Regions from separate parts of the Peribacillus sp. Bi134 genome, predicted to be linked through region 2. Evidence: riboswitches for the same ligand, from Rfam matches in the RefSeq annotation. Region 2 holds a riboswitch; each other region holds the start of a gene.
What was found. Region 2 has a riboswitch for S-adenosylmethionine ahead of LQ188_RS02190 (YezD family protein). Riboswitches for the same ligand answer to the same signal wherever they lie in the genome.
Positions count from the first base shown of each region.

Region 1 (4,270 bases), 170 kb from region 2:
GAATCAAAAAGAAAAGATATTGAATCGAATTTAAAACCACTGAATACAAAATCAACTAATTAATCAAGGGGAAAGGAAGGAATCGGCATGCAAAAGCAAAATGCAGGAATACATCATATAACCGCAATTGTAGGCAATCCTCAAGAGAATGTGGATTTTTATGCTGGAGTGCTGGGAATGCGTATGGTGAAGAAAACCGTTAATTTTGATGATCCAGGCACCTATCATTTATATTTCGGAGATGAATCAGGTTCACCGGGCACTATCATCACTTTCTTTCCTTGGCCTGGGGCATACCGAGGGACAATTGGCTCCGGACAAGTGGGGATAACAACATATGCCATTCCGGAAGGTTCATTGGGCTTCTGGGAAACGCGCTTGGGTAAATTTAATATTGACTTTGAAAAGATCTCACGCTTCGGCGAGGATTATCTGGGATTTCAGGACCCACATGGATTGCAACTTGAACTGGTTGAGCGTAAAGAAGGTAAAAATAGCGAGTGGTCATTCGGCGGTGTACCAGCTGATAAGGCAATCAAGGGATTCGGCGGTGCTGTATTATTGACGTCTAAACCGATCAAAACGATGGAACTTTTAGAGGAAGTGATGGGTTTGCAAAAGATGGGGGAAGAGGGCGATTTCATTCGCTTCAAATCAACATCGGACATCGGAAATTTGATAGATGTTAAAAAAACGGTTTTGCCAAATGGGAAAATCGGAGTGGGAACTGTTCATCATCTTGCATGGCGTGCAAGCGATAATGAAGATCATAAAGAATGGAGGGAACATATCGCAAACCATGGCTATGGCGTGACACCCTTTAAAGACCGCCAATACTTCGATGCCATTTATTTCAGGGAAGATGGAGGCATACTCTTTGAAGTTGCCACAGATCCACCTGGCTTTGCTCATGATGAAACGAAGGAAACGATGGGTAGTAAATTAATGCTGCCGCCTTGGCTTGAAGAAAAAAGGGAAATTATGGAGAAAACGTTACTGCCGGCAGTGCCGAGGGTACTAGAGGAGGATAAATGATGAAGCATATTTTTCAAAAAGGAAGTAATCCAGATGCACCGTTGCTTTTGCTTTTACATGGCACTGGAGGAACGGAAACGGATCTTTTGCCATTATCGGAGATGGTTTCACCGGGATCATCCGTACTCAGCGTACGGGGAAATGTACTTGAAAACGGAATGCCCCGTTATTTCCGCCGGCTGGCTGAAGGAGTTTTTGATGAAGAAGATTTGATTTTCCGTACGAAGGAGCTTTATGACTTCTTGGAATCAGCGTCCGGACAATATGACTTCGATCGTGACAGAGTGGTGGCATTAGGTTATTCTAATGGTGCAAACATAGCAGCAAGTTTGATGTTCCATTTCGAAGGGGCATTAAAAGGAGCGATTCTTCATCATCCAATGGTGCCTAGACGCGGGATTGCTTTGCCGTCCCTATCGGATATACCTGTATTCATTGCTGCAGGTAAAAACGATCCGATTTGCCCCGCAGCAGAAACTGATGAACTTAATCGGATTTTACTGCAAGCGGGTGCTGCGGTGGACGTTCACTGGGAAAATTACGGTCATCAGTTAACACGTTCAGAGGTTGATGCAGCAAGTTCATGGTTTCAAAAGAACTTTTTATAAGAATGAGAGGGATGAAGATGATTTCAGTAAATCCTGAAAGTCTTACAGAACGGGAAAATTATAAGTTTTTGACTGGAAGCATCATACCGAGACCAATAGCCCTGGTCACGACACAATCCGAAACCGGTACAATCAATATAGCGCCGTTCAGTTTTTTTAACATAGTCAGTTCCAATCCTCCGATGATTTCCATTTCTGTTCAACGGAAAGAAGGAGTTTTGAAGGACACGGCCCGAAATGCAATTCAAACAGGTGAATTCGTTGTTCATATCACTGATGAAGACAATGTTGCTGATGCAAATCGAACGGCCGAGGAACTCCCGTCTGACGAAAGTGAATTGGGTCTTACCAATTTCACTCAGGCTGTTAGTGATAAGGTGTCGGTACCAGGATTGCAAGAAGCGAAGGTACGCTTTGAATGCACATTGGAGCATGCGATACCTTTGGCAGGTTCCAAGAATAAACCTGGTTGTGATTTATTGATAGGGAAAATAGTCTGCTATCATATAGAGCAGGAGATTTACCATAATGGCCGAATTGACCAGAATGGGCTAAAACCAGTAGCAAGATTAGCGGGTCATACTTATACAAAACTAGGAGAATTATTTGAAATTGAAAGACCTTAAGGAATATAAGAAAAATGGCGTCATCTTTTAAGGTGTCGTCATTTTTTAAAAATTATTCCCGGTTAGCATTATTTACAATTCTATAATGTAAGCGACTGTTCCAAAAACAAGTTCATATCTATGCCAAAGGTGCGTTGATCGTTTGGATTTTAAAGGAAGCCTTTACAAACCGAAACAAAACTTGACAATTTTTTCATAGATTGATAAAGTTATAAAAAAATAATTTCTTATCCAGAGAGGTGGAGGGACTGGCCCTATGAAACCTCAGCAACAGGTCTGCAATGACACTGTGCTAATTCCAGGGGGTGAAACCTTGATAGATAAGACCGTACGTGTTTATTTGTCAGTAACGCACTCTTTTTTAGAGTGCGTTTTCGTTTTTTCTGGATGCAAGATAAAGGAGAGTAAGAATGGAGAACAAAAGGAAGCATGATTTTCAAAGGAAAATGCAGGCACGGCATATAATAATGCTATCGCTTGGCGGGGTGATTGGAACAGGTTTATTCTTAAGTTCGGGTTATACGATTCAACAGGCAGGCCCGTTTGGCACCATCCTTTCGTATCTGATTGGGGCATTAGTGGTTTATCTAGTCATGCTATGTCTAGGGGAACTGGCAGTACATATGCCCGAGACAGGTGCGTTTCATAGCTACTCAGCTAAATACATAGGTCCTGGGACAGGGTATACAGTAGCCTGGTTGTATTGGCTAACTTGGACAGTTGCACTTGGTTCGGAATTCACGGCTGCAGGATTGTTGATGCAGAGATGGTTTCCATCAATCAATGTCTGGATATGGAGTGCACTATTTGCCATATTGGTTTTGGCATTAAATGCGTGGACCGTTAAATTTTTCGCTGAATCCGAATTCTGGTTTGCGTCTATAAAGGTATTTGCCATTGTGATTTTCATTATTTTGGGAGCAGCGGTAATGCTAGGTTTCATTCCAATAATTCATTCACAATCCGCTCCGTTATTCTCCAATTTTACAAGTGAAGGTTTATTTCCGAATGGTGCTTTTGCCATTATAATGACGATGCTTGCGGTGAATTTCGCATTCTCTGGAACTGAATTAATTGGAATTGCAGCTGGAGAAACTGTGAATCCAGAAAAAACGATACCAAAGGCAATCCGTATGACATTATGGAGATTGATTATCTTTTTTGTAGGAACCATCGTTGTATTATCCGCATTATTGCCTATTTCGGATGCAAGCGTATTAGAAAGCCCCTTTGTGGCAGTTCTTGAACGGATTGGTGTGCCATATGCAGCGGATATTATGAACTTTGTTATATTAACTGCCATTTTGTCTGCTGCAAACTCAGGACTGTATGCGGCATCCAGAATGCTTTGGTCACTTGCAGATAAGGAAACTATATCACCAATATTTGCAAAATTGACAAAACGGGGAGTTCCGATAAATGCAGTCCTTTTCAGTATGTTGGGCGGCTGCTTAGCCCTGTTTTCGAGTATTATTGCACCGGATACTGTTTACATAGTGCTTGTATCCATTTCTGGACTAGCCGTTGTTGTAGTTTGGATGAGTATTAGCATGTCGCAATTTCTATTTCGCAGACGATATATAAACGAAGGAAATTCAGTAAATGACTTAGCTTATCGAACGCCATTATATCCACTCGTACCAATCGTTTCTTTTATGCTATGCCTAGCTTCTTGCATAGGAATTGCATTTGATCCTACACAACGAATTGCACTATATTGTGGCATTCCATTTATTTTGATTTGCTATGGAAGTTATTATCTGACACAAAACCATAAAGAAAAGAGGAGTAAATCATGAACATTAAAACTAACCCAATTGACGCTATTTTACGAGATCATTCAGTCATGATTTTAGACGGAGCTTTAGCTACAGAGCTAGAGAGGCATGGATGTGATTTGGACGACCCGCTCTGGTCTGCACGTGTATTACTTGAAAATCCAGAAGTGATTTATCAAGTGCATTCTGACTATTTTCGTGCTGGAGCGGATTGTGCGATTAC
Region 1 is NZ_CAKKLN010000001.1:293,738-298,007, forward strand. Features, by position in the region: gene LQ188_RS01435 (ring-cleaving dioxygenase) at 1-63, shown strand, start outside; gene LQ188_RS01440 (ring-cleaving dioxygenase) at 88-1,035, shown strand; gene LQ188_RS01445 (alpha/beta hydrolase) at 1,035-1,643, shown strand; gene LQ188_RS01450 (flavin reductase family protein) at 1,661-2,269, shown strand; SAM riboswitch class I at 2,494-2,596, shown strand; gene mmuP (S-methylmethionine permease) at 2,680-4,068, shown strand; gene mmuM (homocysteine S-methyltransferase) at 4,065-4,270, shown strand, end outside.
Region 1: linked by a shared signal. The riboswitch ahead of mmuP (S-methylmethionine permease) and the one ahead of LQ188_RS02190 (YezD family protein) in region 2 are both predicted to bind S-adenosylmethionine.

Region 2 (4,270 bases):
CACTAAATTTTGGTGTTGAAAGGGGAATATATATGACAGCAAGAGTTGCAGTTATTACAGGAGGAGCAAGCGGTATTGGCCGAGCCACATGTTTGAAATTCGCAGCAAAAGGGGACAAGGTCGTTGTTGCGGATTTTAATGAAGAAATGGGACAGGAAACCGTTGAACAGATAACAGCGGATGGCGGAGAGGCCATTTTTGTAAAAACGGATGTTTCTAAGCAGGAGGATGTTGAATCCTTAATCAAAAAAGCAGCGGAAAGATTCGGAAGGATCGATATCATGTTTAATAATGCCGGCATCGGTGCAGGCGGTATGATCCTCAATCAAGATATGGAGGGTTACTTCAAAACGATTGGAGTGAATCAGCACGGAGTTGCCTTTGGAATCATGGCAGCAGGGCGGAAAATGAAGGAGCTAGGTAACAAGGGGGTCATTATTAATACCGCTTCTGTGTTTGGCTACTTAGCTTCCCACGGAACCTTTGCCTATCAGGCGACTAAAGGAGCTGTAAGAATGATGACACAGACCGCCGCTTTGGAATTGGGTGCTTATGGCATACGGGTAGTGGGCATTGCGCCAGGCGGGGTTGACACTCCTATCATTCAAGGCTATAAAGATATGGGAATCATCGATAAATTGAATGCAAGTCAAATGCGCGGTAAATTAATTAAGCCAGAAGCCGTTGCAAATGCCGTCTATCTATTATCGTTAGAGGAAGCGGATGCGATCAATGGAAGTGTAGTCATGGTCGATGATGGCTATGCATCCTTTAAGTGATTTTCTGTAAAAGAAAACTTCGTCCCAATTTAGACGATGTTTTCTATTTATGATATATGGGAATATTGAATTCTAATGAATCAAAGGTAATATTGACCGATTGATACCATCGGGATATCATGTTAAATAGATTGGTGACACCGGTCTTATCATCATAAAAGAAGGTTGATATTTTTGAAAAAAGGGCAGCAAACGAAAGAACGAATCATAAATGTAGCCCGGACTCTTTTTGCCACTAAAGGTTTTGACATGACAAGAACGAATGAAATTGCCTCTGCATGCAATGTTTCCGAAGCTACTATTTACAAATACTTTGACAGCAAAAAAGATTTGCTATTAGCTACAATTACCCCTGATGAGAAAGAGGAAACTGAAGATGGGACTAGCCATCTATCCACGGATGATTTAGTGGAGAATCATGTTTGCACCATGATAAATAAAATTCTTGATAATAAAGAACAATTTTCGATACTATTCAGGGAAACACAATTCGATCAAGATATTTCGAAGCAATATGTAGATCAGATTTTCAAGCCGAATGCCAGGCATATTGAAATACAGAAGAGAATAGATAGTGGTGAGATACAATATATCTCTGATATTATCCTATTTAATGTAGGGATCATTTCTTTCACATTGGCATTATCTACACATTATGAGATCCACCAGCAGAAAAAGGAGCCATATTTTACTTCTGAACGAATTAAGAGCATTGCTCAACTTTTGGTATATGGTATTCATGGCAAACAAAAACATACATAATGAAACGGTCATATTTAAGGGCATGAGCATCAAGCCGTAAATATGACCGTTTCTTTTTTCATTCAGAGTAGATGTCCAGAGTGTAAGATTTGACTTATATTTTTCAGACTATTACGATAAATGCATACTGTACGAAATGCTTTACGAAGATTTTATCTGGCAATCATGTAATATTGGAGGGGTATATTAAATGAGCGATATCGTAATTTTATCAGGAAGTCCGGCTATTCCGTCCAGAACGGACATTTCACTAAAACATATTCAATCATTAGTCGAAAACGAAGGATTTACTACAGCTTATTTCTCAATCACGGATTTCTCAGCAGATGATTTATTCCAAGGCAAATATAATAGCGAAGATATCTTAAAGCTTTCAGAGAAAATTCAAGCAGCTAGAGGTGTCATTATTGGTTCACCGGTTTATAAGGCTTCTTATACAGGTGTATTGAAGGCCTTGATTGATTTGCTGCCAGAAGGTGCTTTTAAGGGTAAGCCAGTACTGCCAATCATGATTGGCGGAAGTAACAGGCATCTATTGGCGATTGACTATGCACTTAAACCATTAATTTCAATATTAAAAGGCGAGCCGCTGCAGGGCATTTATTTTGTTGATAAGGAAATAGATAAACAGAATTCAGAAAAACCGATAAATGATTTGCATTTAATTGATCGGGTCCAGAGTCAAGTTCAAGAATTTGTAGAAGCGATACAGTTAAGAAATTAATGAATTCGAGTAATCCCTTCGTTTAAAAGGACTGGAATTCGAGAAATTATTTTTTCAGATGATGACTGGCGCCAATTATAGGCTTGTTAATGAAAATAGACTCATTTTTTTGGAGGCTTTATCTAAAAAGACGAGTCTATTTTCATATTTACATGAACATAAAATCATAATCGGAATAGTGTGTATAAAAATAACAGTTCATCCATAATATTAAACCAAGTTATTTTATAAGAAAACTCCATTGACAAGGATTAAATATATGTTAATATTTAAAATAATAAAACTTATCCAGAGCGACGGAGGGAATTGGCCCTTTGAAGTCCAGCAACCTGCATGGTCGATGCAAGGTGCTACCTCCAACAAAATGTTGATCATTTTGGAAGATAAGGTAAAGATATTTACCTTGGGATCTTTCCATCATGGAAAGATTTTTGTTTTTTGGAAAGTTGTAGGCAAACCATAACAATGTAAGGTTGTTTGGAATTATATAAATCTAAGAAATTCATTTGATCAGCGGTGAAAATAAGAAATTCGCGGATTTTCTTAAAGGAGGAACAGGCTTGGATAAAGAGAATCAGCTTGAAGAAATATTTGAACGACTTCAAGAAATGCTTAATTCTATGAAATATGGGTCCATTACACTTATTGTCCAGGATGGTAAAATCATTCAAATGGAAAGAAATGAAAAATTAAGAATTAAATAAGGTATCTGCTGACTAGAAAAACTAGAGGCGGGTTTAACTGATATAAAGAGAGTATTGGTTAGATTCGTCTCTTTTTCCTAGAGTCAAACAAACTGGAGAAGATTACAACGGGTATTGATCAACAGTTACTCTAACCTGATACAGCAAGTTTTAGAGGGGGCTACAAAGTTGGCTGCATTAATAAACTATGAAAATTTCAACACTGGGGATTTCCCTGTATTTCCCGAAGACAGTGAGACAAAAGGTGCTTTGGAAGTTCTGCAATGGGCGAATGACCATTATGGAAACGAACTGATTTATGCTTGCAGTTTTGGCATTGAAGGCATCGTGCTTACGGATTTATTGGCGAAGGTCAATCCTTCTGCCAAAATAGTTTTCCTTGATACAGATGTTCATTTTGAGGAAACTTATCAATTGATCGAGCAAGTGAAAAAGCGATATCCAAAGCTTTCGATAGAAATGAAGAAACCTGCCTTGACGCTTGAGGAACAAGCAGCGGAATATGGGGATGAATTATGGGTTAGAGATTCAAATAAGTGCTGTAACATCCGTAAAATCATTCCGCTTACCGATGTGCTTTCAACGGCAACAGCATGGCTTTCGGGACTGCGGAGGGAGCAATCCGAGACAAGGGCTTCGACCGAGTATATCAATAAGGATAATAAGTTCAAGTCAGTTAAAATATGTCCACTTATACATTGGACATGGAAAGATGTTTGGCGCTATGCCCATAAAAACGGACTTCCATATAATATCCTGCATGATAATGGATATCCGAGCATTGGATGTAAAACATGTACAGCACCAGCCTTCAATGCAGATGATTTACGCTCTGGCCGTTGGCAAGGAGCTCAAAAAACGGAATGCGGATTGCATTTATCTTAAATAAATAGAAACCATAGGGGGAAATTAGCATGACAATCAGTTTACCGCACGGAGGAACACTAATCGATCTTTGGGAACCAAATTATGATATTAGTAAAATAACAAAGTCAATCGAAATCGATGAAATTGCTTTAAGTGATCTTGAATTGATAGGCACTGGTGCCTACAGTCCAATTAAAGGATTCTTTACAAAAAGTGACTATGAGACAGTGGTCAAGGATATGAGGCTTAGCAGCGGTCATGTATGGAGCATCCCGATTACGCTGCCTTTGACCGAAGAAACTGCCGAAACCCTTACTATAGGTGAAGAAGTAACGTTGACTCATGAAGGTGAAACATACGGGGTTCTCTCCGTTTCCGATATATACACACCAGATAAGCAATTGGAAGCGACATTAGTTTATCAAACGGATGAT
Region 2 is NZ_CAKKLN010000001.1:461,433-465,702, forward strand. Features, by position in the region: gene LQ188_RS02175 (SDR family oxidoreductase) at 33-779, shown strand; gene LQ188_RS02180 (TetR/AcrR family transcriptional regulator) at 954-1,541, shown strand; gene ssuE (NADPH-dependent FMN reductase) at 1,732-2,265, shown strand; SAM riboswitch class I at 2,547-2,655, shown strand; gene LQ188_RS02190 (YezD family protein) at 2,826-2,969, shown strand; gene LQ188_RS02195 (phosphoadenylyl-sulfate reductase) at 3,138-3,854, shown strand; gene sat (sulfate adenylyltransferase) at 3,884-4,270, shown strand, end outside.

Region 3 (4,270 bases), on a different contig from region 2:
AGACGCGGTGTATTGCCGGCAGCAACAGGTTGGATTTTCAAGTTTTTCGGATTTTCCTTAATGATTTCCAATGATCCCGATCCATTGAATTCCTCTTTCAATGTAATCAATCCAGCTTCCTGAAGAAGAAGCAGTGCACGGCCAAAGTTCGTTGCTTCATTCGGAACGGCAATCGTAGCGCCATCCGGAAGATCCTTGAGATCTTTATGTTTTTTCGAATAAAGGCCCATAGGAGCAATGACAGTCGACCCGATGGCCTCTAATTTCAGATTTTGGTCTTGAACGAATTCATCGAAGTATGCGACCGTTTGGAATGAATTGGCATCAATTTCACCTTCACTTAAAGCAAGGTTCGGTTGGATATAATCATTGAAAGTGACCAGTTCAATATTAAGCCCTTCCTCTTTCGCTATGTCGACAATGTATTCCCATGTTCTTGTATCCCCGCTGCTGACACCGACTTTTACTGTTTTCACATCATCCGAACCGCCTGATGCACCTTCTTCTTTCCCGCATGCTGCAGACAAGATGGCCAATGCCAATACTATGATCGTTAATAAGATTTTCTTCATTTCTCCTACCTCCTGTTATTTTTATCTTCTTCTGATTTTTCTTGAAACAAAATTCCCGGTGGATTGCAGTAATTGAACGATGATCACGAGCGCCGCCACTGTGACGATCATCGTCATCGTATCAAACCTTTGATAACCGTAAGCCAAAGCTAAATCTCCGACCCCGCCTGCACCGACGGCACCTGCCATGGCCGTAGATCCAACAAGCCCGATTGTCGCTGTTGTAAATGTAAGGATCAACGAACTAAGTCCCTCAGGAATCAAAAAACGATAAATGATTTGCCATGTCGTCGCCCCCATCGCCTGAGCTGCCTCGATGATCCCTTTGTCCACTTCCAACAGGGAGTTCTCCACAAGCCGGGCGATATAAGGAGCCGCGTAAAAGATTAGCGGAACAATGGCCGCATTCGTTCCGATCGCACTGCCTACAATCATTCTGGTAAACGGAATAAGTGCTACTAGCAAGATGATGAAAGGAACCGACCGCAATATATTGATGATCGGGTTCAATACATTAAAGACCCATTTATTCTCCAGGATATGGCCCTTTCTTGTAATGACAAGCAGGATACCAAGCGGAAGACCAATCAATCCGGAAAATACCAATGAGATGGCTACCATATAAAGTGTGTCACCGAAAGCTGTCGACAGCTGATCTGCCGTTATTTCCATTCCCCAAAGCGTATTACCCATTTATCTGCACCTCCTGGACGAGAATCCCCTCATCTTTAATATACTGATAAGCCTTGTCCACCTCATTTTTATTCCCGGTCACTTCGATGATCAAATTCCCGAAAGGCGTTTCCTGAATTTCAGAAATATTGGCTGATAAAACACTTAAATGAACATCATATTTCTTCGAGATGGTTGAAAGCAAAGGAGTACCCGAAGTAGTCCCAATAAAGTTAATTTTCCAAATAATCGGGATATGGGACCCTATGCTTTTTAGGAAACTTTGTGGAATTTCGTCATGTATGACCGTTCTCACGAAGTTTTTTGCAATATCCGTTTGCGGCTTCGCAAAAACTTCGAAAACCGAACCTTGTTCAACGACGCATCCGCCCTCCATGACCGCTACCTTATTGCAAATTTCCCGAATGACAGACATCTCATGAGTGATTAACAGAATGGTAATATTGTATTCTTTATTGATTTTCTTTAAGAGCTGCAGAACAGCACTCGTTGTTTGCGGATCCAATGCCGAGGTAGCTTCATCACACAATAAGATCGATGGATTGGTAGCCAATGCTCTCGCAATGCCGATCCGCTGCTTTTGACCGCCGGATAATTGTTCCGGATAACTCTTTGCTTTGCTCGATAAGCCAACGAACTCCAACAGCTCGCCTACCCGCTTTTTGATTTCTTTACCAGGGGTTCCCGATAAAATCAGCGGCATGGCGATATTATCAAAAACGGTCTTTGAGTTTAGCAAATTGAAATGCTGAAAGATCATCCCGATTTTTTTCTTTTCTGCCCGCAATTCCTTCGCGCTCAATTTGGTTAAATCCTTGCCCCCAACAATCACCGAACCATCTGAAGGATGTTCAAGCAAATTGACCAACCTGATCAACGTACTCTTCCCGGCCCCGCTATAACCGACTACACCGAATATATCCCCCTTTTCCACTGTCAAATTAATGCCCTTCAAAGCCTCGACAGTCTGTTTCTTTGTTTGATATACCTTTTTAACATTTTGAAACTCAATCATCCAATCTCCCCCCATGTTGTTTATTTGTACGAATTCATTATCCAGAGAGAAGAGCTTTGCAACGCTTCATAATGATAGGGTTAAATTCGAAACTCACGAGTATGCGAAACTCATGAGTAATTGCACCAAATTTCCTAATAACCATATACATTTTGAATAAACAAAAGAGGCCTCTTCCGTCATCAGACAGAAGAGGCCTCTTTAGACATATAAAAAAGAGTAAACTCTTAAATTAATTATCTAAGAAAAGCTCCTTCTTATCTTTCAAACTTTCGTCCGTTGGAATTAGCACAGTATTTTTACAAAAGTAAAAACCCGCTGCCGAGGTATCATAGGGCCAAGTCCCTCCACATCTCTTGATAAGAATTAACGTTATATTTAATTATGTCCTTCACTATATATTCTAATTTCTCTAAAGTCAACTATATTTTTCATCGGTTAAAATATTTTCACAGTATAGTGATTGACACTTTTAAATTATATTAATATAGTTTAAATTTTATATTCTATAATGATTTGCCCATTCTCCATACTGGGTATATTTCATTTTCTTCCCTTATCTTCATCATGCCTGAATTCTTATATAAGCGAATCGCCCTTTGATTATCCGGAGAAACCCTTAAATGATATTCGGATACATTAAATCGCCCGAAAAAGTTTTCTGCATAGCGAACCAATTCCTTGCCAAGGCCTTTACTGCGGTATCCGGGAATAAGATAAAATAGATCTACATAGCCGATCTCAGTTCCTTCATACGCCCGAATTCGAAGTTCCATTTGCCCAATCGGTACTTGGTCCTTTTCAATGATCACCTGCCCCCCCGGGAATTTACGGACCCTTTCTTCCATTCGTTGCAGATATGTATTTTCATCTCCAAAACCTGCCTCAGATCCAAAACTTACAACAAAGGAATCTTTCCTGAATTTAATGATAATATCTTTATCTTTGTTCGTATCAATGGTACGAAAGATCAACTTCATCCTCTCCTATCATTTTAGTAAAATAGTTTTCAAGCAAAAAAACTCATTTCACTTACGGTCTTCATGATATTTCATTATTTACTTTTTCAAGCGTCTTATTTCATTTTCTCTGAAAGGATTTTTCCTTAATCCCTATAGGAATGGCCATAATATTAAATTAAAAACAAATGCAATATTGTTTGGTGAGTTCTAGTAATGGGGATTGGATTGGCACAAACAAATCTATTTAATTTTCGAGTCTAACTTTGCAGGGTAACCCTAAGTGAATGAATGTTCGAGAGGAATTTGTTTATTAAGCTCTAACTCAACTTTTTTCCAAGCATCCTTTTTCCCTTTCATTTACATTCCAATTATAATAGGTAAGTGGAATACATTTACATGATTATCCATTATAAAAATCATTGGAGGTATTGAAGATGAAAGTTGTTGCAATAGTGGGAAGTATCCGTAAAGAGTCTTACAACCTTAAGCTTGCCAAATATATTCAATCTAGATATCAAGATCGGTTCGATCTCGAAATATTGAACATTCGGGATTTACCTTTTTATGATCAAGATATTGAAAATGACCCTCCATCAGTTGTAAAAGAATTTAAAAGCAAAGTGGCCGAAGCAGATGCAGTTTTGTGGGTAACTCCTGAATACAACGGTACGATTCCAGGTGTATTGGGCAATGCAATCGATTGGTTATCACGTGTCGATAAAGTCTTGATCGGCAAACCATCATGGATCATGGGTGCTTCAATGGGGCAATTAGGAACGGTTAAAGCTCAATTGCATTTGCGTGAAATCTTATTCGCAATAGGCATCGCCTCCCCACTCCTTCCAGGGAATGAAGTATATGTTGGTGCAGTGCATGACAAAATCGATAACGAAGGCAGGCTTACACATGAGTCGACTGTCCAGTTTATCGATACGGTCGTCGATAATTTCATTAGCTGGTATAATCATCATACTCGTTAATGATAAAAAAAGACTCCCAGTAGGTTTGAGCCTGCTGGGAGTCTTTTT
Region 3 is NZ_CAKKLN010000009.1:159,921-164,190, reverse strand. Features, by position in the region: gene LQ188_RS21040 (MetQ/NlpA family ABC transporter substrate-binding protein) at 1-572, opposite strand, end outside; gene LQ188_RS21035 (methionine ABC transporter permease) at 594-1,244, opposite strand; gene LQ188_RS21030 (methionine ABC transporter ATP-binding protein) at 1,258-2,280, opposite strand; SAM riboswitch class I at 2,535-2,646, opposite strand; gene LQ188_RS21025 (GNAT family N-acetyltransferase) at 2,787-3,254, opposite strand; gene LQ188_RS21020 (NAD(P)H-dependent oxidoreductase) at 3,677-4,222, shown strand.
Region 3: linked by a shared signal. The riboswitch ahead of LQ188_RS21030 (methionine ABC transporter ATP-binding protein) and the one ahead of LQ188_RS02190 (YezD family protein) in region 2 are both predicted to bind S-adenosylmethionine.